Regions from separate parts of the Hylemonella sp. P2_B10 genome, predicted to be linked through region 1. Evidence: predicted binding sites of a transcription regulator. Region 1 holds the regulator's gene; each other region holds the start of a gene.
The links. Region 1 encodes sigma-54, which starts transcription at its own class of promoters, with help from an activator protein. Its sites were predicted from a motif close to TGGCANGNAANCTGCTTT; they were not measured.
Positions count from the first base shown of each region.

Region 2: the regulator sigma-54 is predicted to act here: its motif matches at 1,632-1,649, upstream of glnA (type I glutamate--ammonia ligase).
Region 3: the regulator sigma-54 is predicted to act here: its motif matches at 6,221-6,238, upstream of AC1DX2_RS21660 (TorF family putative porin).

Region 1 is NZ_JBFUDE010000007.1:164,969-172,890, reverse strand. Features, by position in the region: gene AC1DX2_RS25225 (SPOR domain-containing protein) at 1-619, shown strand, start outside; gene AC1DX2_RS25220 (thiol:disulfide interchange protein DsbA/DsbL) at 692-1,342, shown strand; gene AC1DX2_RS25215 (thiol:disulfide interchange protein DsbA/DsbL) at 1,404-2,054, shown strand; gene AC1DX2_RS25210 (exopolyphosphatase) at 2,144-3,076, shown strand; gene lptA (lipopolysaccharide transport periplasmic protein LptA) at 3,293-3,853, shown strand; gene lptB (LPS export ABC transporter ATP-binding protein) at 3,856-4,647, shown strand; gene AC1DX2_RS25195 (RNA polymerase factor sigma-54) at 4,647-6,239, shown strand; gene AC1DX2_RS25190 (THUMP domain-containing class I SAM-dependent RNA methyltransferase) at 6,261-7,499, shown strand; gene AC1DX2_RS25185 (DUF1345 domain-containing protein) at 7,621-7,922, opposite strand, start outside.
Region 2 is NZ_JBFUDE010000002.1:211,912-219,833, reverse strand. Features, by position in the region: gene AC1DX2_RS08840 (EI24 domain-containing protein) at 1-687, shown strand, start outside; gene AC1DX2_RS08835 (competence/damage-inducible protein A) at 671-1,498, shown strand; gene glnA (type I glutamate--ammonia ligase) at 1,698-3,113, shown strand; gene AC1DX2_RS08825 (hypothetical protein) at 3,245-3,736, shown strand; gene glnL (nitrogen regulation protein NR(II)) at 3,742-4,836, shown strand; gene ntrC (nitrogen regulation protein NR(I)) at 4,893-6,440, shown strand; gene AC1DX2_RS08810 (DUF3667 domain-containing protein) at 6,467-7,387, opposite strand; gene xth (exodeoxyribonuclease III) at 7,384-7,922, opposite strand, start outside.
Region 3 is NZ_JBFUDE010000005.1:107,188-115,109, reverse strand. Features, by position in the region: gene metH (methionine synthase) at 1-301, shown strand, start outside; gene AC1DX2_RS21690 (DUF3108 domain-containing protein) at 369-1,145, shown strand; gene AC1DX2_RS21685 (rhodanese-like domain-containing protein) at 1,152-1,571, opposite strand; gene ftrA (transcriptional regulator FtrA) at 1,682-2,755, shown strand; gene AC1DX2_RS21675 (MFS transporter) at 2,647-3,963, opposite strand; gene AC1DX2_RS21670 (CYTH domain-containing protein) at 3,988-4,458, shown strand; gene AC1DX2_RS21665 (YifB family Mg chelatase-like AAA ATPase) at 4,496-6,067, opposite strand; gene AC1DX2_RS21660 (TorF family putative porin) at 6,289-7,068, shown strand; gene glnK (P-II family nitrogen regulator) at 7,094-7,432, shown strand; gene AC1DX2_RS21650 (ammonium transporter) at 7,466-7,922, shown strand, end outside.

The DNA.
Region 1 (7,922 bases):
CACGCTGCTGGGCTTCATCATCGGTGTGGTGGTGGGGCTGGCGGCGGCCCTGGCCGTGGCGGTCTACGTCACCAAGGTGCCGGTGCCCTTCATGAGCAAGGGCCAGTCCCGCACCCCGGACCAGGATGCCGCCGAGGCCAAGAAGAACAAGGACTGGGACCCCAACGCCCCGCTGTACGGCAAGCAGGCCGCCAAGGCGGCGCAGGCGGCTTCCGGTGCCATCACGCCCGCGCCGGCTGCTTCGGCGGTGGTGCCGGCCGTTGCCCCGGCCAAGCAACCGGTCGCTCCCGCGGTGGCCGTGGCCGCCTCCAAGGCCGTGGTGGCTGCGGTGGCCGACCCGCTGGGCGAACTGGCCAAGGCCAAGATGGGTGCCGCCGCCGATCCCTTCACCTATTACGTGCAGGTCGGCGCCTTCCGCACCGCCGAGGACGCCGAAGCGCAGCGTGCCAAGCTGGCGCTGGCCGGCGTGGAGGCCAAGGTGTCCGAGCGCGAGCAGTCCGGGCGCACGGTGTATCGCGTGCGCGTGGGACCGTTTGAGCACAAGGAAGATGGCGAGAAATCCAAGGAAAGGCTGGAGGCCTCGGGGTTGGAAACCGCGCTGATACGCGTGGCCCGCTGAAGGCCGGCCCACGGTGTTGAACTTTTTGACGCAGCGCTTGCTCTGACCGGTTCCCTTGCTGGAGATGGGTACATGAATCGACGTGAGTTTTCCGCGCTGGCCGTTGGGGCCGGCGTTGCCATGCTGTGCTGGCCTGCCGCGAATGCGCTGGCCCAGGTGCAAGCCCAATCCGGCACCGATTACCTGACGCTGGACAAGCCGGTGGCGGTGGAAGTGCCGGCCGGGAGAATCGAGGTGGTCGAGTTCTTCTGGTACGGCTGCCCGCACTGCAATGCTTTCGAGCCCAGTTTCGACGCCTGGGCACGCCGTGTGCCCAAGGATGTGGTGGTGCGCCGTATCCCGGCCGCCTTCCGCGACGAATGGGTGCCGCACCAGCGGCTGTTCTTCGCGTTGGAGGCGCTGGGCCAGCTCGACCGCCTGCACGCCAAGGTCTTTCACGCCATTCATGCCGAGCGCGTGGTGCTGGAACGCGAAGGCGCCATCGCCGACTGGGTGGCCAAGCAGGGCGTGGACCGCGCCAAGTTCATCGCGCAATACAACGCGCCGGCCACCGATGCCAAGGCGTTGCGCGTGCGTCAGCTGCAGGACGCCTTCAAGGTGGAGGGCGTGCCGGCCATTGGCGTTGCCGGGCGCTTCTATGTGGACGCCGACTATTCCAAGACCATGCCGCGCATGCTGCAGGTGGCCGATTTCCTGGTGGCGCAGGTGCGCGCCGGCCGCTGAGCGCGCGCGACGTCCTCCCCACATTTCAACCGATTTCATGGCATTGACGGAGCACACACAGATGATCAAGCGTAGGGATTTCTCGGCCCTGTCCATGGGCGCACTGGCCACGGCTGGCCTGGGATTGACCAGCAACCCAGTGCTGGCCCAGCCGCGCGAGGGCGCGCAGTTCAAGAAGCTGGACCAGCGCCAGCCCACCGACACCCCCGGCAAGATCGAGGTGGTCGAGTTCTTCCGCTACAGCTGCCCGCACTGCGCCTCGTTCGAGCCTATCCTGGCGCCCTGGGTGGCCAAGCTGCCCAAGGACGTGGCGTTCAAGCGCGTGCCAGTGTCTTTCGCTGACGAGGCTGGCCTGCTGCAGCGTTTTTACTACGCGCTGGAGGCTATGGGTCTGCTGGAGAAGCTGCACACCAAGGTGTTCCTGGCCTACCACAGCGAGCGCGTGCCCATGACCACACCGGACCAGATCGCCGACTGGGTGGCCAAGCAGGGCGTGGACCGCGCCAAGTTCATGGACCAGTACAAGTCCTTCAGCGCCTCCACCAAGGCCAGCCGGGCGGCGCAGCTGCAAAACAGCTTCCGGCTGGAAGGGGTGCCCACCATGGCCTTCGGCGGGCGCTACATCACCGACGGCGGCATGGCCGGCGGCATGCCGCAAGTGCTGGCCGTGGGCGATTACCTGATTGGCGAGTTGCGCGCCGGTCGGCTGTAGGACTGCTGCAAAAAGCGCGCGCAAGCGCTGCGCCGCGCTGCGGGCGTGGCATAGAATGCTTTGCAAATTGCACCGTTGTGGAGAACTACATGTCCGCCGAGAAATTTCGCCTGGTCACCCGCAGTGATTTTGATGGGCTGGTCTGTGCCGTCTTGCTCAATGAGCTGGAGCTCATAGACGACATCAAGTTCGTCCACCCCAAGGACATGCAGGACGGCAAGGTAGAGATTTCCGACCGCGACATCACCACCAACCTGCCCTATGTGCCGGGCGTGCACCTGGCCTTCGACCACCACCTGTCGGAGACCATGCGCAACACCGGCGACCGGCCCAACCACATCATCCTGCCCGACATGCCGTCGGCGGCGCGCGTGGTGTTCGAGCACTACGGCGGCACGGCGCGTTTTCCGGCGGCCTGGGCCGACATGATGGCGGCGGTGGACAAGGCCGATTCGGCGCAGTTCACCCGCGAAGAAATCCTCAACCCCACCGACTGGGTGCTGCTGAACTACCTGATGGACTCGCGCACCGGCCTGGGCCGTTTCCGCGAGTTCCGCGTCAGCAACTACCAGTTGATGATGGATCTGATCAAGTACTGCAAGGACCACAGCATTGCGCAGATCCTGGCCCTGCCCGATGTGGTGGAGCGCGTGGAACTGTACAACGAGCATGCGGCCAAGGCCAAGGAGCAGATTGCACGCTGCACCTCGGTGATTGCCAACTTGGCGGTGCTGGACCTGCGCGACGAGGAGGTCATCTTCGCGGTGAATCGCTTCATGATCTACGCGATGTACCCGCAGACCAACATCTCCATCCACGTGATGTGGGGCATGCAAAAGCAAAACACCGTGTTTGCCACCGGCAAGTCCATCATCAACCGCAGCTCCAAGACCAACATCGGCCGGCTGATGCTCTACTACGGTGGTGGCGGCCATGAAAACGCCGGCACCTGCCAGGTGGACAACAACAAGGCCACCACGGTGCTGCAGGAATTGATCACCCAGATCAACAACGACGGCTGAGCCGGGCGTGGCCAAAGGGGGGATGTTTCCCCTTCTGTTGGCAAAAAAATCCCCTATTTGCAGCGGCACGGACCGCAGGAACGCGTCACGCGCTTACAATGTGATGCAAGATTCATGCCGCCTATGACGCCACATCCCATCACCCCTCTGCTCGCCCTGCTGTTGGCAGGATTTTGTTGCACTGCACAAGCAGAAAAAGCCGACCGCAGCAAACCGATGAACATCGAGGCGGACACGGGTGTGGCGGACGATCTGAAGCAGACCACGGTGTTCAACGGCAATGTGGTGCTGAGCAAGGGCACGCTGCTAATACGCGGCGCCCAGCTGACCTACCGCGAGGACGCGCAGGGCTACCAATACGGCACCGTCATCGCCGAGCCGGGCAAGCTGGCCTTCTTCCGGCAAAAGCGCGATGGGGTGGACGAGTTCATCGAGGGCGAGGCCGAGACCATCATTTACGACGGCCGCGCTGACACGGTCAAGTTCGTCACCAAGGCCATCATGCGTCGCCTCAAGGGGGCCCAGTTGAACGACGAGATGACCGGCGCCGTGATCCTGTTGGACAACGTCAAGGACAGTTTCAACATCGACGGCACCACGGTGAAGAACGGCGTCCCGCAGCCCGGTGGCCGCGTGCGTGTGATGATGACGCCCAAGGGCGAAGCCGCCAGCGGGCAGGCGCCCGGTTCGCCAGCCACGCCGGCAGCCCCCACCCTGCCGGCCGCTTCCGGCGTCCGGCTGCGGCCGAGCCCCTCGCTGAGCGGGGACAAGCAGTGACGGTGGCTTCTCCTGTGCCCGCAACGGGCGGCACTGTGGATGCGGGCGCCGCTGGCAGCCGCCTTGAAGCCCGCAACCTGAAGAAGTTTTACGGCAGCCGCGAGGTGGTGAAGGACGTGTCGCTGGCCGTGGGCAAGGGCGAGGTCGTCGGCCTGCTGGGCCCCAACGGTGCCGGCAAGACCACCTCGTTCTACATGATCGTGGGGTTGCTGCGTGCCACCTCGGGCGACATCCGCATCGACGGCCAGTCGGTGGAGCACATGCCCATACACCGGCGTTCGCGCATGGGCCTGAGCTACCTGCCGCAAGAGGCCTCTATCTTCCGCAAGCTCAATGTGGAAGACAACGTGCGCGCGGTGCTGGAGCTGCAGCGCGACGAGGCCGGCGAGCCATTGAAGAAGCCCGAGATCGAGCACCGCTTGACCAGCCTGCTGCAGGAACTGCGGGTGGAGCACCTGCGCGATTCGCCGGCGCTGGCGCTGTCCGGCGGCGAGCGCCGCCGCGTGGAGATCGCCCGTGCGCTGGCCACGCAGCCGCGTTTCATCTTGCTGGACGAGCCGTTTGCCGGCATCGACCCGATCGCCGTCATCGAGATCCAGCGCATCATCAGCTTCCTCAAGGGGCGCGGCATTGGCGTGCTGATCACCGACCACAATGTGCGCGAGACGCTGGGCATCTGCGACCACGCCTACATCATCAGCGACGGCCATGTGCTGGCCCAGGGCACACCCTCCGAGATCGTGGACAACGCCGATGTCAGGCGTGTGTATCTGGGCGAACACTTCAAAATGTGATGAAACCCGGTCTCTCGCTCAAGATATCGCAGCACCTGGCGTTGACGCCACAGCTGCAGCAGTCCATCAGGCTGCTGCAGTTGTCGACGCTGGAGCTGAGCCAGGAAGTCGACCAGATGCTGGACGACAACCCCTTCCTGGAGCTGGCGCATGACGAGGCGCCGGGCAGCGACTTCGGCATCGCCCAGGTCGACACGCCCGTGCGTGAGGACGACCGCGACGCCGAGTTCGCCGCCAGCGGCGCCGCGACAGAGTACACCGACAGTTCCACCTCCACCACGACCAATGACGAAGCGACGCCGCTGACCGCCGACGACGGCCAGGATTGGGAGGGCGACGGCACGCTGGACATGTCGCCCGACGACGGCGAGTGGGGCGGCGACGCCAAGGCCCACGGCAACAACCTGAACGGCGACGAAGACGCCGATGCCGGTGAGCTGGCGCGCAGCCAGGAGTCGCTGCAAACACATTTGCACCGCCAGGCCTTGGCGCTGCGCCTGAGCGAGGCCGACAGTGCCGCGCTGCGCTTCCTGATCGAGTCGCTGAACGACGACGGCTACCTGGAAGACCCGCTGGAAGACCTGGCACGCGGCCTGGCCGGTGGCGACGAGGAACAGGTGGAAAACCTGGTGCACAGCTTCACCATGGCCTTGAGCCTGCTGCACAACCTGGAGCCGGCCGGCGTGGGCGCGCGCAGCCTGGCCGAGTGCCTGAGCCTGCAATTGCACGCCATGCAGCGCAACATTCGCCTGGACGTGCCCACCGCCATGGCGGTGGCGCTGGCCCTGCGCGTCTGCGAGCAACCCATCGACCTGCTGGCGCGCCGCGACGTCAAGCGCCTGGTGCAGCTGTGCGGTTGCAACGACGCCGCCGTGCGCGACGCCATCGCGCTGATCGCCCGCCTGGAGCCCAAGCCGGGCCGCCGCTTCATCGATGTGGAGCGCAACGTGGTGGTGCCCGATGTGTTGGTCACCAAGATCAGCAATGGCGCGCAGGCGCGCTTTCGCGTGCTGCTGAACCCCGACGTGATGCCCAAGCTGCGCGTGCACGACATCTATGCCAATGCCCTGAAGCAGCACAAGGGCGGCGGCCGGGAAGCCTCCAACTACGCCGCCTTGCAGCAGCGCCTGCAGGAGGCGCGCTGGTTCATCAAGAACATCCAGCAGCGCTTCGACACCATCCTGCGCGTCAGCACCGCCATCGTGGAACGGCAGAAGAACTTCTTCACCCATGGCGAACTGGCCATGCGCCCGCTGGTGTTGCGCGAGATCGCGGATGAGTTGGGGCTGCACGAATCCACCATCAGCCGCGTCACCACCGCCAAATACATGGCCACACCGTTCGGCACCTTCGAGCTGAAGTTCTTCTTCGGCTCGGCGCTGGGCACCGAATCGGGTGGCAATGCCTCCAGCACTGCGGTGCGCGCGCTGATCAAGCAATTTGTGGCGGCCGAAAGCCCGAAGAAGCCGCTGAGCGACAGCCAGCTGTCCGACATGCTGAAGGAGCAGGGCATCGAGTGCGCGCGCCGCACCGTGGCCAAGTACCGCGAAAGCCTGCGCATAGCGCCTACCAACTTGCGCAAGGCGCTGTAAGCGCCGCCAAGGGATCTCCCCGTGAACCAGTTGCAATTGTTTCTGCCTTGCGCCGCTGGCGTCGAGGACTACCTGCTGGCCGAGGCCGGCTTCATCACTGGCCTGCCCGCCGAGGCGCTGGACAAGCGGCGCGGCGGTGTGTCGCTGAACGCTTCCTGGCGTGACGCCCTGCTGTTGAATCTGCACAGCCGTCTTACCCAGCGCGTGCTGGTGCAGTTGTCCCACACGCCCTACCGCAACGAGAACGACCTCTACGAGGCCGCCAGCCAGGTGGCCTGGGAGATCTGGTTCACGCCCAAGCAAAGCATCAAGGTCGAGGTGACAGCCCAGCACAGCCCGCTGACCAGCCTGAATTTCGCCGCCTTGAAGATCAAGGACGCGGTGTGCGACCGCTTCCGCGCCAAGGCCGGCGGCGTGCGGCCCGACGTCAACACCACCTGGCCCGACGTGCGCATCTACGCGCACCTGACCACCGACACGCTGTCGCTGTACATCGACACCTCGGGCGAGCCGCTGTTCAAGCGCGGCTGGCGCGAAGACAAGGGTGAGGCGCCGTTGAAAGAGACGCTGGCCGCCGCCATGATTGCCGCCAGCGGCTGGGCCGACGGCGAGGGTGACCTCACGCCGTTGTACGACCCCTGCTGCGGCAGCGGCACTATCGCTATCGAGGCAGCGCAGATTGCCTGCCGCGTGGCGCCTGGCTCACGCCGGCGCTTCGCGTTCGAGAAGTACCTGCCGTTCCAGGCGCACGTGTGGGAGGCCATCCGGCAAGATGCCGCCGACGCCGAGGTGGTGCGCCCGCATGATGTGGAGCCCATCATCTTCGGCAGCGACGTGGCCCACCGCATGGTGGACTTTGCGCAGCGCAATGCCGAGCGCGCCGGCGTGGCCGATGTCATCGAGTTCCGTGGCGGCGACGCCTTGCAGCGCATGCCGCCGTGCGAGGCCCCAGCGCTGATGCTGCTGAACCCACCCTACGGCGAGCGCATCGAGGCCGGCGGGGTGGCAGGCGCGCGCGCCCGCGAAAGCGCCTACACCGAAGACGGCGGCGAGTTCTTCGGCCAGTTGGCCACGCACTGGAAAAAGAACTACAGCGGCTGGACCGCCTGGATGCTGACGCCGGACCTGAAGCTGCCCAGCAAGATGCGGCTGAAGGAATCGCGCCGCGTGCCGATGTGGAACGGGCCGATCGAATGCCGGCTGTTCAAGTTTGATCTCGTCAAGGGCTCGGCACGCGCTAAACCTGCCGCCGAAACCTGATCGCGGACCGAACCACGAGAGTGGTTTGCGGGATCAGGCCGCCACGGCACCCCGCTCCGCGGCTGTCCCGCGCGCACCAGCGGCGTCGGCAGGGCGCAGACGGGCTGTCTGGTGCCACTGGCTACAACACGCCCGCCACCACGTTGACCGTGATCGCAATGATGATGACGTTGAAGAAGAACGACACCAGACTTTGCAGCGTCACCAGCTTGCGCATCTCGCCGGAAGTGACGGCCACGTCCGAGGTCTGGCAGCACATGCTGAGCACGGTGGCGAAGTAGACGAAATCCCAATAATCCGGCTCCGGCGTGCCAGGGAACACCAGCTGGTCGGGCTTCAGGTAGTAGGCGTGGGCATAGTGCTGCGAAAAGATGGCGGCCACGTACAGCCAGGACAACAGCAGGGTGCCTATGGCCAGCGCGA
Region 2 (7,922 bases), on a different contig from region 1:
GGCGTGGGCGGGTTTCGCACCGTGCTGGCGCCGCTGCTGGTTGTCTTTGCCGTCACGCCGCTGATCGTGGTGGTCTCCATGCTGCTGGTGGCGCTGTTGATGACGCCGGCGCTGGTGGCACTGGTGGCGCGGCGGCGCTTCAATGCGCTGGAGCGCAAGCAGGGCGGTTCGCTGCTGATGAGCGTGCTGTGGTCGCTGGGCTCCACCGTGCTGGCGTTGATCGCGCTGCTGGTCTCCACGCCGCTGTGGCTGTTGCCGCCGCTGATCCTGGTGCTGCCGCCGCTGATCTGGGGGTGGCTGACCTACCGCGTGATGACCTTTGACGCGCTGGCCGCGCATGCCAGCGGCGACGAGCGGCGCGAGTTGTTTCGCCAGCACCGTGGTTGGTTGTTGGGCATAGGCGTGCTCAGCGGTTACCTGGGTGCCATGCCCAGCTTGGCCTGGGTGTCGGGCACCATGGTGGTGGCCGCCTTCGTCTACTTCGTGCCGCTGGTGATCTGGATCTACATGCTGGTGTTTGCCTTTTCGTCGCTGTGGTTCACCCACTACTGCCTGGCCGCGCTGCAGGCGCTGCGCCAAGCCAAGGCTGCGGCCATGGTGCAGCCAGCCCCGCCCAGCCCGTCCAATCCGCCGGCGCTGCCGCTGGCGACCGACCTTCCCGCCGTGCCACATGAGCCAACCCACTGAATTCGGCATCGTCATCATTGGCGACGAGATCCTGTCCGGCAAACGCGCCGACAAACACCTGCCCAAGGCCATCGAACTGCTTGCCGCGCGTGGCCTGCAGCTGGCCTACGCCGATTACGTGGGCGATTCGCCCGCGCGCATCACCGCAGCGCTGAAAAGGGCCTTTGACGACCCGGCACAGGTGGTGTTCTCCTGCGGTGGCATAGGGGCCACGCCAGACGACCACACCCGCCAATGCGCCGCCGCCGCGCTGAACCTGCCGCTGGCGTTGCACCCCGATGCCGCCGCGCTGATCTACGAGCGCATGCAAGATGTCGCGCGCGAACAGGGCCTGGCCTACGAGCCGGACCGGGCGGACAACCAGCACCGTTTGAACATGGGTGTGTTCCCTCAAGGTGCCAGCATCATCCCCAACCCATTCAACAAGATCGCCGGCTTCACTTGCACCGCAGTGGGCGGTGGCACGGTGCATTTCGTGCCCGGTTTCCCGGTCATGGCCTGGCCGATGATGGAATGGGTGCTGGACAGCCATTACGCAGCGCTGTTCCGCCAGGGCGCCTGGGTGGAGAAGTCCGTCATCGTGTTTGGTGCCATGGAGGCAACGCTGACGCCGCTGATGGAGCAACTGGAGGCCCGCTTTGCCGGCGTCAAGGTGTTCAGCCTGCCCAGTGTGGACCACCCGCAATATGGGCGCCACATTGAACTGGGCGTCAAAGGCGCGCCTGCCGATACCGAGGCTGCCTACCAGGCTTTGTTGGCTGGCCTGGCTCAGCACGGGGTCAAACTCGGCCCCGAATTGGTGCGCCCGTGATTTATCCCCGCCATGGTGCGCCCCTTAGTTTTGCACCATAATGGTGCATTTGAATCTGATGCCACCCTCCAAAACCCTGCCAACTCAAGGCAGAATGCGGGGTTGCCGTGGGGGTGCTCCGTATCCTGAACACTGGCACAGAAACTGCAATCCCTAGCTCGAAACGCTTATTTAACAACCATCCCAACAGGAGTATTTGATGGCCAAGACCGTCGCAGACGTGATGAAACTGGTGAAGGAAAACGAAGTCAAGTTTGTTGACTTTCGCTTCAGCGACACGCGTGGCAAGGAACAGCACGTCACCGTGCCGGTGTCCCATTTTGACGAAGACAAGTTCACGTCGGGCCACGCGTTTGACGGTTCCTCCATCGCCGGCTGGAAGGGCATCGAAGCCTCTGACATGCTGTTGATGCCCGATTCCAACACCGCCAACATCGACCCATTCTTTGAAGAAACCACGCTGATCCTGACCTGCGACGTGCTGGAACCCGGCGACGGCAAGGCCTACGACCGTGACCCGCGTTCCATCGCCAAGCGCGCCGAAGCCTACCTGAAGGCCTCGGGCATGGGCGACACCGCCTACTTCGGCCCGGAACCCGAATTCTTCATCTTTGACGACATCCGCTGGGGCGCCGATATGTCGGGCTCTTTCGTCAAGATCGACGAGTACGAAGCACCGTGGAACACCGGCAAGAAAATTGAAGGCGGCAACCGCGGCCACCGTCCCACCGTCAAGGGCGGCTACTTCCCCGTGCCCCCGGTCGACAGCATGCAGGACATGCGCGCCGAAATGTCGCTGATCCTGGAATCGCTGGGCATCCCGGTGGAAGTGTTCCACCACGAAGTGGGCGGCGCCGGCCAAAACGAGATTGGCACCAAGTTCAGCACGCTGGTGGAGCGCGCCGACTGGACGCAAACCCTGAAGTACGTGGTCTGGAATGTGGCCAACGCCTATGGCAAGACCGCCACCTTCATGCCCAAGCCGCTGGTCGGCGACAACGGCTCCGGCATGCACGTGCACCAGTCGATCTGGAAAGACGGCAAGAACCTGTTTGCCGGCGACGGCTATGCGGGTTTGAGCGACTTCGCGCTGTTCTACATCGGCGGCATCATCAAGCATGCGCGCGCGCTGAACGCCATCACCAACCCCGGAACCAACAGCTACAAGCGCCTGGTGCCCGGCTTTGAAGCCCCGGTGAAGCTGGCCTACTCGGCTCGCAACCGCTCGGCTTCCATCCGCATCCCCTATGTGGCCAACCCCAAGGGCCGTCGCATTGAGGCGCGCTTCCCCGATCCGCTGGCCAACCCCTACCTGGCCTTCTCGGCCCTGATGATGGCCGGCCTGGACGGTGTGGAAAACAAGATCCACCCGGGCGAAGCCGCCTCCAAGGACCTGTACCACCTGCCGCCGGAAGAAGACGCCAAGGTGCCGACCGTGTGCCACAGCCTGGACCAGGCGCTGGATTATCTGGACAAGGGTCGCGGTTTCCTGACCAAGGGTGGCGTGTTCACCGACACCATGATCGATGCCTACATCGAGCTGAAGATGGGCGAAGTCACGCGCATGCGCATGGCCACCCACCCGATCGAGTTCGACATGTACTACTCGCTCTGATCACACGTCATTGCGTGTGTCAATGAAAAGGGACGGCCATGCCGTCCCTTTTTCCTTGCTGATTTGACATTGGCCTGAATTCACGCATACTTGAAGGTCAACTTCCGCGCCTGAATCTGCGTTTGATGTGTATGAACAGAGCCTTGTTTGCCGTGCTCGCCACCGCGGGGGCGGTCGTGTATGGAACGGGACCGGCCCAGGCGGCCGGTGACCGCATCTACCGCTGCGGCAATGAATACACCAACACCATTGCCGAAGGCAACCCCAAAGGGTGCAAGTTGGTGGAGGGAGGCAACGTCACCGTGGTGCAGGCGGTGCGCCCGACGCCGGTGAAGCTGGCCTCCAACAACAACGGCGCGCGGGTGGACTCGTCCGACCAGCGTGCGCGCGATGCCGATGCCCGCGCCATCCTGGAAGCCGAGCTGAGGAAAGCGCAAGCCCGTCAGCAGGAGTTGGCGGTCGAGTACAACAACGGCGACCCCGAAAAGCGTGGCGACGAGCATCGCAACCACCAGAAATACCTGGACCGAGTGGCCGAGCTGAAGGCGGCCATCGCCCGCAACGACAGTGACATGGCCGGCATACAGCGCGAACTGGGGCGCACCGGCTCAGCAGCGAAATAGCCGGCTTGGACTCTCTTTCCTCTTCTTCCGCTTCTTCCGCTTCTTCTCCGGCCGCGCGCTTTCAGTCGTTTGACCTGCTGGCCACGCTGGTGGCCGTGGTCAACGGCCAGGGCATCGCGCTGTTCGCCAATTCCGCGCTGGAAGATGCCTTGGGCGAGTCGCGCCGCAGCATCGAAGGCTCGGACTTCACGCTGGCCTTTTCCGATCCGCAGGCCTTTCAGAACGCCCTGGCGGGCGCCGGTGACAACCAGTTCGCCGCCATGCGCTACGACGCCTGGCTCAGGCGCCTGGCGCATGACCCCATGCTGGTGCATGTGATCGTCACGCAGACCGAGACACCGGACGAGATTGTCGTCGAGCTGCTGCCGCTGGAACAGCAGGCACGCCAGGACCGCGAGGAACGCCTGGCCGACCAGGCGCAGGCCAACAAGGAGCTGATACGCAACCTGGCGCACGAGATCAAGAACCCGCTGGGTGGCATACGCGGTGCCGCCCAATTGCTGGAGATGGAGATCGAGTCGCGCGAGCTGATCGAGTACACCCAGGTCATCATCCATGAGGCCGACCGCTTGCAGACGCTGGTGGACCGGCTGCTGGCGCCACACCGGCGCCCGCATGTGGTGGGCGATGTCAACATCCACGAGGTCTGCGAGCGCGTGCGCGCGCTGATCTCGGCCGAGTTTCCCAAGGGGCTGACGGTGGTGCGCGATTACGACACCTCCATCCCCGAGTTTCGCGGCGACCGCGAGCAGTTGATACAGACCGTGCTCAACGTCGCGCACAACGCCTGCCAGGCGCTGACCGACAAGATGGCCAGCGGCGACGCCGAGCTGACATTCCGCACCCGGGTGGCGCGCCAGACCACGTTTGGCAAGCAGCGCTACCGCTTGGCACTGGAATTGCATGTGATCGACAACGGGCCTGGTGTGCCGGACGCCATCAAGGACCGCATTTTCTATCCGCTGGTGTCGGGCAGGGAGGGCGGTTCGGGGTTGGGGCTGACACTTGCGCAAACCTTCGTGCAACAGCACCATGGTTTGATCGAGTGTGACAGCGTGCCAGGCCATACGGATTTCACCATATTGATACCGCTGCCTTGAACAGCCGCCATAAGCGGCGAAGGGCAGCATGAACAGAAGCGAAGCGGCAAGAACACATGAAGCCCATCTGGATAGTGGACGACGATCAATCCATACGCTTTGTGCTGGAAAAAGCCCTGTTGCGCGAGAACCTGCCCACGCGCAGCTTCACCAACCCGCGCGATGTGCTGGCCGCGATGGAGAGCGCCACCGACGAGGACGGCCCGCAAATCCTGGTCAGCGACATCCGCATGCCTGGCGGCTCCGGCCTGGAACTGCTGGACAAGGTGAAGGCGCTGCACCCGGGTCTGCCGGTCATCATCATGACGGCGTTTTCCGATCTGGACAGCGCCGTGTCGGCCTTCCAGGGCGGTGCCTTCGAATACCTGCCCAAGCCGTTTGACCTGCCCAAGGCGGTGGAGCTGATACGCCGTGCGGTGGAGGAAAGCCAGCGCGAGGCGGTGGCCGAGGAACGTATGGTGCAGGCGCCCGAGATGCTGGGCCAGGCCTCGGCCATGCAGGATGTGTTCCGCGCCATCGGGCGCTTGAGCCAGAGCAATGTGACGGTGATGATCACCGGCGAATCCGGCACCGGCAAGGAGCTGGTGGCGCGCGCGCTGCACAAGCACTCACCACGCGCTAACGGGCCCTTCGTGGCGATCAATACCGCGGCCATTCCGAAGGACCTGCTGGAGTCCGAGCTGTTCGGCCACGAGCGCGGTGCCTTCACCGGCGCGCAGACCATGCGCCGCGGCCGTTTCGAGCAGGCTGACGGCGGCACCTTGTTCCTGGACGAGATCGGCGACATGCCGTTCGATCTGCAGACGCGCCTGCTGCGCGTGCTCAGCGACGGTCACTTCTACCGCGTTGGCGGTCACAGTGCCGTCAAGGCGCAGGTGCGCGTGATCGCCGCCACCCACCAGGACCTGGAGCAGCGCGTGAAAGAGGGCGTGTTCCGCGAGGACTTGTTCCACCGCCTGAACGTGATACGCCTGCGTCTGCCGGCACTGCGCGAGCGCAAGGAAGACGTGGGCATGCTGACGCGCCATTTTCTGCAGCAAAGCGCCATGCAGTTGGGTGTGGAGCCCAAGCGCATTTCAGACGCGGCGCTGGCCTGGCTGGGCAATTTTGCCTTCCCGGGCAATGTGCGCCAGCTGGAAAACATCTGCCACTGGCTGACGGTGATGGCACCGGCCCAAACCATAGAGCCCAAGGATCTGCCGCCAGAAATCATGGTCAATGTGCAGGCTCTCGGACTGGCGGGTAGCGATGCCGCCGTGGTGGCAGGCGCCCCAAGTTGGGCCGGTGGCAGTGCCGCGCCTGTGGGCTTGGCCGCCACACCGGTGCGCGCTGACAGCGGGATGGGCGCTGAGGCGACGCCCAGTCACAGCCAGCTTGCCGCGCGCGTCGAGGCCGGTTGGGAGGGCTCGCTCGAGGCCGAGGCCCTGGCCTTGCTGGCAACGGGTCGGCACGATGTGTGGGATGCGCTGACGCGCCGTTTCGAGTCCAAACTGATCCTGACTGCGTTGGCCACCACCAAGGGCCGGCGCATCGAGGCGGCGCAGAAGCTGGGCATTGGCCGCAACACCATCACGCGCAAGATCCAGGAACTGGGGTTGGAGTAAGGGCCCGCCTGCAGCCTGCTACTTGGCTAGATCGACAAGAACGACAGCAGCAGGACCACGATCATCACGCCACCCAGCACCAGGCTGTGCATGACCAGCAGCAGCATGGCGCGCAGCAGCTGCGGCCATAGCCGTCCGCCGAACATGGTGTGCAACGCCAGCACCAGGTAGGCCATCCAACCCAGGGTGACCAGTGGCGGGGTCGACTCTGCGGGCATCCAGTAGACGGCCAGGAGGGTCAGGAAGACGAAGCTGTGCAGGTGCAGCGCAAACAGGAAGTGTTCCGCATAGCCGCGCCGGCGGCGCCAGTACACCAGACGTGTGCTGACAGCGAACGCGGGCACCAGCGCGAACAGCGCGTAAGGCAGTTTGGGCAGAAAGGATGCGCTGAGCCGCTTGCTGCCGTAATCGGGGTCTTTTTGCATGCGCTCAGCCGACGCGTTCGCCCTGGTGACCAGGGGCCGTAACCATGCAGGCCATTCGTCGGCATTGAACTGGTTGGCGCCGGCGCTGGCGCTGGCGCCCTTGCTTGGGCCGGTGGTGACCCTGACTGGTGCACCTCTGGGTGTGTCGGCACTGCGCACACCTTTCGCCGGTGCTTCGCTTTCATCGAAGATCACCAGGTTCGTTGGAAAGATCGCCATGACCAGAAACAACAGAAAACTGATGCTGAAGTACAGCGGCAGCGGACGCACGTAACGGCGCCTGCGGCCCTGCAGAAATTCCACCGTCAGCTTGCCGGGCCGGCAGATCAGCAGCCACAGCGTGCGCCACAGCCGCCCCTCCAGCGTGACGAAGTTCTGGATGTACTCGTGGCCGAATTCGCGCAGCGTCAGCTTGCTGATCACGGTCTCCTGCCCGCATTGCGCGCAGTAGGGCCCGAACACGGGCGCAGCGCAGTTGGGGCAGGCCTCGGGCAGGGTGGGAGTGGGGTCTGGCGTGTTCACACCGCCTGCAACTCCACCACCACCGGCGCGTGATCGCTGGGCCGCTCGTTCTTGCGCGGCACTTTGTCGATCACGCAGCCCTTGACCAGGGCTTTGAGCGGGGTGCTGACCAGGATGTGGTCGATGCGCAGTCCGCGGTTGCGGCGAAAACCCATTTCACGGTAGTCCCACCACGAGTAGCTCTTGGGCGGCTGCTCGAACAGGCGAAAGCTGTCGTGCATGCCCAGCGCCACCAGCGCATTCAATTCGTAGCGCTCTTCGTCGGTGCAATGGATGGTGTCTTTCAGCCCCACCGGGTCCCAGACATCCAGGTCGTCGAAGGTGATGTTGTAGTCGCCCATCAGCACCAGGTTGGGGAACACCTTCAGCTCCTCGCGCACCCAGTCGCGCAGGCCCTTGAGCCAGGCCATCTTGTACTCGAACTTGTCGGTGCCGGGTGCCTGGCCGTTGGGAAAGTAGGCGCCGATCACGCGGATGTTGCCCAGGCCGGCCAACTCGGGCGTGGGCGTGAAGCTGGCGCTGATCACGCGCGACA
Region 3 (7,922 bases), on a different contig from region 1:
CGATGAGCTGATCGCCGAGAAGTACCAGGGCATACGCCCTGCGCCCGGATACCCGGCCTGCCCGGACCACAGCGTCAAGCGCGACATGTTCGCGCTGCTGCATTGCGAAGAGATTGGCATGAGCCTTACCGAAAGCCTGGCCATGCTGCCGGCGGCCAGCGTCAGCGGCTTCTACCTGGCGCACCCCGACAGCACCTACTTCAACGTTGGCCGGGTCGGCGACGACCAGGTGCAGGACCTGGCCGCGCGCAAGGGCGTGGCCAAGCAGGACCTGGAGCGGCTGCTGGCGCCCAACCTGTGAGGGTTGCTGGCGCCCCAGCGGGGGACGGTGTACAGTGCGCGCTTTATTGACGCACTCACCCTGTCACATGCGCCTTGCTTTGCTTGTTTTTCGCCGCCTGCTGCCGCTGGCCGTTGTTTCCGCTGCGTTGCTCGGCGGCTTGTCCCCAGCCACCGCCGAGGTGGTGGACATCGGCAAGCCGCTGCCCCGCTTTGCGCTGCTGAAAGAGGGTACGCACCATTACCTGCGCTTCGTGCGCGGCAAGGACGATGGCAGCAACACGCCGATTGATATCTGGACGCGCGAGGTTCGTTTTGACGTTGCCACGGGACGCTTTCGCATCAAGCAGCGTTGGGACGCGGTGGGCGCCGCAGCGTCCACCAAGTGGCTGGATTCGGAATTCGAGCTGAACACCTTCCGCCCGGTCACGCACACGCGCATCACCGACCGCGACGGCAAGCGCCTGGTGGAGGGCTTTGCCTTTGCGCCGGACAAGGTCAGCGGATTGAGCGGCCTGGCCGACAACGCGCACAAGGATCTGGTCATTGCCACGCCCGAGCCGACCTTCAACTTCGAGACCGACATGGAGATGTTGCAGACGTTGCCGCTGGCTGAAGGCTACGAGGCGCAGATCAACTTCTACCATGGCGGCGGTGGCGCGCCCGCGCGCTACACCTTCAAGGTGGCCGGCAGCCAGGCGATTGCCGGCCCCGGCGGCCCGGTGGACGCGTGGGTGATCACCTGCGACTACAACCGGCCCGGCACGGTGTCGCGCTTCTGGTTTGCAAAGGGCACGCAGTTGATGCTGCGGCAGGAGAGCCTGATGCCCGATGGCCGCACCATGGTGAAGACGCTGGTCGACTGAGGTCGCTCAGGCGGCTTGCAGCTCGGCCGCTTCCTGGCCCTCAAACGCAAACCCTTCGTCGGCCCAGCCGGTCATGCCGCCAATCAATTCCTTCACCGGGTAACCCAGCCGCGCCAAGCGCAGCGCGCCCCGGTTGGCGCCATTGCAGTGCGGGCCGGCGCAGTACACCACGAACAGCGTGTCCTGCGGGTAGTGCGCCAGCGTGGTGGCCACCAGCTTGCCGTGCGGGATGTTGATGGCGCCGGGAATATGCCGCTTGGCATACATCGCCGGCGAGCGCACGTCCACCAGCACAAAATCCTTCTCGCCGCGCTGCAGGCTGTCGTGCGTGTCCCAGCAGTCGGCTTCGAACGTCAGGCGGGCGGCGAAATGGCGCTCGGCTTCTGCGGATGCGGCGGCGGGAATCTGGGCAACGGCACTGGGCATGGTGTTCTCCAAAAAAGAAGTGAATGAAGTCGTGATGGCTGCATTGTGGGCAAGGGTAGGGCGGTGGTACAGTGGCGGAAAAGACATTACCCGGTGAAAAACCGCCAAGCATGAAACCCCCGAGGCTACCGAAACAGTCCCAGCCAGCCCTGGCGGACGCTGTCCCTTCTGCGCCAGCAGGCCCTGGTCAGGTGGTGGTGCTGGCGTATGACGGTCTGGCCTTGTTCGAATTCGGCATTGCCACCGAACTGTTCGGTTTGCCACGCCCCGAGCTGGGCGTGCCCTGGTACGGCTTCAAGATTGCCAACGTGGACAGCGCACCCTGCCGCACCCTGGGTGGCCTGCAGATCGCGGCCCGCCATGGACTGGCCAGCCTGCGGCAGGCCCACACCATCGTGGTGCCGGGCTGGGGGGTGGACAAACCCGCTTCACCGGCGCTGGTGCGCGCCTTGCAGGCGGCGCAGCATCGCGGTGCGCGTTTCCTGTCCATTTGCTCAGGCGCTTTCCTGCTGGCGCGCGCCGGCCTGCTGGATGGCAAGCGTGCCACCACGCATTGGCGCTATGCCGACGCTCTGAGCGCGCAGTTTCCACAAGTGCAGGTGGTGCCCGACGTGCTGTATGTGGATGAGGGCCAGGTCATCACCTCGGCCGGCAGTGCCGCCGGGCTGGACGCCGGCCTGCACCTGATACGGCGCGACTTCGGCTCGGCCATCGCCAACCAGGTGGCGCGCCGGCTGGTGGTGACCCCGCAGCGCAGTGGCGGCCAGCGGCAGTTCATTCCGGCACCGGTGTATGCCGGCGCCAACAAGAAGTTCGACGGCGTGCTGGCCTGGGCGCAGGCGCACCTGGAGCAACCGCTGCAGGTCAAGGCGCTGGCCGACCAGGCGGCGATGAGCGAGCGCAACTTCCTGCGCCGCTTCAGCGAAACCACCGGCAGCGCGCCCAAGGCCTGGTTGCAACAGGCCCGCATGGCGCGCGCCAAGGAACTGCTGGAGGCCAGCGACTTGCCCCTGCAGCAGGTGGCCGAGCGCTGTGGCTACCCGGCGCTGGAGACCTTTCGCGCAGCGTTTCGCCGTCAGGTGGGTTTGCCGCCCACAGCGTACCGGCTGCGCTTTTGCGCCAGCACCAGCGCCACCACCGCCAGCACAGCCACCAACAGCCACAGCCACAGCGCGGGGCTGTAGCCACTGGCGCTGCTCCACAGCGCGCCCATGGCCAGCGGCGCAGCGGCGCGTGCCAGCGCCAGCGGAAACCCCAAGGCGCCGTTGAGCGCCGCCACATGCTGGCGGTCCACATACTGCGCCACTGCAGTGCCGCGCACGATGGTCAGCATGCCATTGCCCATGCCCCACAGCAGCACGAACAGCCACACCAGCGCCAGTTGCACGCCCAGGTGCGCGCCGCCCAACCACGGCGCGGCCAGCAGTGCCGCCAAGCCGAGCGGCACCAGGCAGGGAATCAGCCGGTTGGCCAGGTGCAGGTTGAAGCGGTGCTCAAAGAAATACAGCAACACGCGCCCCAGCACCTGCATCACGCCGATGCTGGCCGGCACCGCCACCGCCCAGGTCTCGCTCAGGCCGTTTTCGCGCAGCAGGTTCACCATGTGCGGTGGCAGCGCGGCGGTGACAGCCATCATCAGCACCACGAAGGCTCCCACCAGCAGGAAAGGTGCGCTGCGCAAATGGTGGGCCAATGCGTTGCGGTCGTCCGGCGCAGCGGTGGCAACGGTCGCTGTGCTGGTTGCGCTGGCGGCAGCCGTGGTGCCTGGTGGCTGAGTTGTTGGTGCCGGTGCAGGGTGCGGCGCTGCGGTGGGTGAGCGCAGCACCCAGGCGTGCAAAGGCGCGCACACCAGCAAATGCAGTGCCGCCAGCACCAGCAGTGCATGGCGCCAGCCCAGCGCGTCCATCAGCCACGCCGTGGTGGGGATGAACACCGTGCTGGCCAGCCCGCCCAGAAAGGTCAGCGTGATGATGGCGCGGCGAAAGTCGCGCGGAAAGCGCCGCGTAACGATGGCGAACGCCGGTGTGTACAGCGTGGCCGCCATGGCGCAGCCCATGGCCAGCCAGGCCAGGTAGAAGCCCGCCAGGCTGTGGATGAAGGCATGGGCGGCCAGCGCGGCGGCGGCCAGCAGCGAGCCGGCCGTCATCACGCGGCGCTCATGGCCGGCGTCTATCCAACGGCCCAGCGGGTAGGCCAGCAGGCCTTCGGCCAGCAACGCCAGGCTGAAGGCCAACGAGCTTTGCGCGCGCCCCAGGCCCAGCTCACGCTCCACCGGCGCCATCAGCAGCGCGAAGGTGTAGAACAAGGTGCCCCAGCTGATCAGCTGCGCCAGCGACAGCCACAGCACGAAGCGGCGGTTCTGGGGGGAGTAAGTGCCGGCGGCGGCTTGCATCAGGTCTATCTTCTACACTGGGCCATGGGCACGGAGATTGAGCGCAAATTCCTGGTGACGGGCGATGGCTGGAAAGCCAGCGGCCAGCCACAGCGCATGACGCAGGGCTACCTGTGCCGCGACGCCGCGCGTACGGTGCGCGTGCGTCTGGCGGGTGAGCAGGCTTTTCTGACCGTCAAGGGCACCAGTGTAGGCGCCACGCGTGCCGAGTTTGAATACCCTGTTCCCGTGGTCGACGCGAAACAACTGCTGGCACTGTGTGATGGCCCGTTGATCGACAAGACGCGCTACACGTTGACGCATGCCGGCATGGTGTGGGAAGTGGACGAGTTCCACGGCGACAACGCCGGGCTGGTGGTGGCCGAGATTGAGCTGACCAGCGAAGACCAGGCATTTGAGCCTCCGCAGTGGTTGGGTCGGGAGGTGACGGATGACCGGCGCTATTTCAACTCCAGCCTGGCGGTGCAGCCTTATTCAAGCTGGGGGGAGGCTTGATGGGCGCCGCGCGGTGGTCCACGGCCCTCCGGGCCCATCACAGCGTAGCCTTCAACACCCGCCGGTACTGAATCGCCTCCGCCACATGCGCTGTCTGCGTGGTCGCCGAGCCCGCCAGGTCGGCAATGGTGCGGGCCACCTTCAGCGCCCGGTGCGTGCCGCGCGCTGACCAGCCCAGGCGGGCGGCAGCCTTGTTCAGGAACTTCATCGCCGCGTCGTCCAACTGGGCGTGGGCGTCGATCTCCTTGCCGGCCAAGGCCTGATTGGACTTGCCCTGGCGTTGTTCGGCGCGTTGGCGCGCGGCCGCGCAGCGTTCGCGGATGTTGGCGGTGGTTTCGCCGGCGGGAGCTTGCAGCAGGTCGTCTGGCGCCATGGCCGGCACTTCCACGTGCAGGTCGATGCGGTCCAGCAGCGGGCCGCTCAGGCGGCCCTGGTAACGCGCCACCTGGTCGGGTGTGCAGCGGCAGGGCCTCAAGGCGGAGCCCAGGTAGCCGCAAGGGCAGGGGTTCATCGCCGCCACCAGCTGGAAGCGCGCCGGAAAGTTGATGCGCCGGGCGGCGCGCGAGATGGTGATGTGGCCAGACTCCAATGGTTCGCGCAGGGCCTCCAAAGCCGCCCTTGGAAACTCAGGGAGCTCGTCGAGGAACAGCACCCCATGGTGCGCCAGCGAAATCTCCCCCGGCTTGGGTGGTGAGCCACCCCCCACCAGCGCCACCGCGCTGGCCGAATGGTGCGGGCTTTGTGTCGGCCGCACCGCCCAGTGCTCCAATGAAAAGCGCCCGCTCAGGCTGGCAATTGCGGCGCTTTGCAGCGCCTCTTCGGTGCTCATCGGCGGCAGCAGGCCGGCAAAGCGCTGCGCCAGCATCGATTTGCCGGCGCCCGGCGAGCCCATCAGCAGCAGGCTGTGGCCGCCGGCGGCGGCAATCTCCAGCGCCCGCTTGGGCCCGACCTGGCCTTTGACGTCGGCCAGGTCGGCATAGTGCCGGCAATTGGCGGGCGGCTGGTGGGCCACGCGGGCCCAGCCGGCCTGGCCACTGCCTGCGGCTTCGTCGGCCACCGCGTCGGCGGCGGCCACGGCGGCATCGGAGCCGGCGGGCAGGAACTGGCGCACCACGTCCAGCAAATGGCGGGCGCGGTAAACCTGGGCATCGGGCACCAGCGCGGCTTCGTCGGCGCTGTCGGTTGGCAGCACCAGCCGGGTGGCGACGTGCTTGCTTTGCAGCGCCACCGCCATGGCCAGCGCGCCACGCACCGGGCGCAATTCACCCGACAGCGACAACTCGCCGGCAAATTCATAGCCCTTCAACCGGCTGCCGTCAATTTGCCCGCTGGCCGCCAGGATGCCCAGCGCCATGGGCAGGTCGTAGCGGCCGGAGTCCTTGGGCAGGTCTGCGGGCGCCAGGTTGATGACGATTTTCTTGTTGTTGGGGAATTCCAGGCCTGCATTGGCAATGGCCGAGCGCACGCGCTCACGGGCCTCTTTCACCTCCACATCGGCCAGGCCCACCAGCGTGAAGCTGGGCAGGCCATTGGCCAGATGCACCTCCACGGTGACCGCTGTGGCCTGCAGCCCGACCAATGCGCGGCTTTGCACCAGAGACAAGCTCATCAACGTGCCCTCCATCGTGGTGCGTGCTCAGGGCTGCCCTGCGCACCAAAACGCACCTATTTGGTGCAAACTGGATATATACACAGATATCTTAGCAGATATGAGCCCATAACGCAGCACCTCGCACAGCCCACGCGCTTGGGGGATTTCACGTGGCATGGATCGTGCTGGACCCGACTGGTCCCCTATCAATATTCCCTTTAATTCATCGGAGAAACCCCATGGCCCAGAAATCAAAAGTAGCGATCGCCCTGTTCAGCTTGTTGGCCTGCGGCAGCGTGTTTGCCCAAGCCAAGGCACCGGAACCGGACTACACCCTGTCGTTCAACATCGGGGCCGTCACCGAGTACCGCTACCGTGGCATTGCACAAACGCACTTCGACGCCACGCTGCAAGGCGGCATCGACTACGTGCACAAGAGCGGCTTCTACATCGGCACCTGGGGCTCGGGCATCAAGTGGATCGAGGACGCCGGCAAAATGGCCACCCCTCCCCGCAGCATCGATGGCAGCCTGGAGTGGGACATCTACGCCGGCTACAAGTTTGAAGTCGCCAAGGACGTGACACTGGACCTGGGCTACCTGCGCTACCAGTACGTCTCCAACGGCCTGGACAAGGTGCCCGGCTGGACCAACGCCAACACCGATGAGCTGTACGCCGCCATCACCTTCGGCGTGTTCACCGCCAAGTATTCCTACAGCGTGTCTGACCTGTTCGGCACTGTCAACAGCAAGGGCAGCGGCTACCTGGACCTGAGCGCAGCCTTCGACCTGGGCAATGGCTTCAGCCTGACGCCGCACATCGGCCACCAGAGCTTCGCCAACAACGGCGCGTTCGACTACACCGACTACTCGCTGACGCTGGCCAAGGACTTCGGCAATGGCTTCTCGGTGACCGCCGCGGCCATCGGCACCGATGCCAACAAGACTTTGTACGTCACACCCAAGAACGAATTCACCGGCAAGAGCGCGCTGGTGCTGGGCGTGAAGTACTCGTTCTAACCCTATTCACTGCCCAGGAGAACACATGAAACTCGTAACGGCCATCATCAAACCGTTCAAGCTCGACGAGGTGCGCGAAGCCCTGTCGGCGATCGGTGTGCAAGGCATCACGGTGACCGAGGTCAAGGGCTTCGGCCGCCAGAAAGGCCACACCGAGCTGTACCGCGGCGCGGAGTACGTGGTGGACTTCCTGCCCAAGGTCAAGATCGAGGCGGCGGTGGCCGACGAGTTGGTTGACCGCGTGATCGAAGCCGTGGAGGGCGCTGCCCGCACCGGCAAGATCGGCGACGGCAAGGTCTTTGTCTACAACCTGGAGCAAGTTGTGCGAATCCGCACCGGTGAGACCGGCAAGGAAGCGCTGTAACCGCCCGCCCATAAACCACAAGAGAACTTCGACATGAAAAAATTCCTCGCTTCCCTGGTGCTGGGCATAGGCCTGTTGGCCGGCGGCACCACCGTCGCGCTGGCGCAGGCACCGGCTGCTGCCGCATCGGCGCCGGCTGATGCGGCTTCGGCTGCCGCGCCTGCTGCTTCCGCAGCTGCGCCGGCTGCTGCTGCTGCCTCAGCCCCGGCTGCCGCAGCTTCCGCCGCGCCGGCCCCGGTGCCCAACAAGGGCGACGTTTCCTGGATGATCGTGGCCACGCTGCTGGTGATCATGATGTCCATCCCCGGCCTGGCCCTGTTCTATGGCGGCCTGGTGCGCAGCAAGAACATGCTGTCGGTGCTGATGCAGGTGTTCGTCACCTTCTCGCTGATCGTGGTGCTGTGGTGCGTCTATGGCTACAGCCTGGCGTTCACCGAGGGCAACTCGTTCATCGGCGGGTTCGACCGGCTGTTCATGAAGGGCTTGTTCG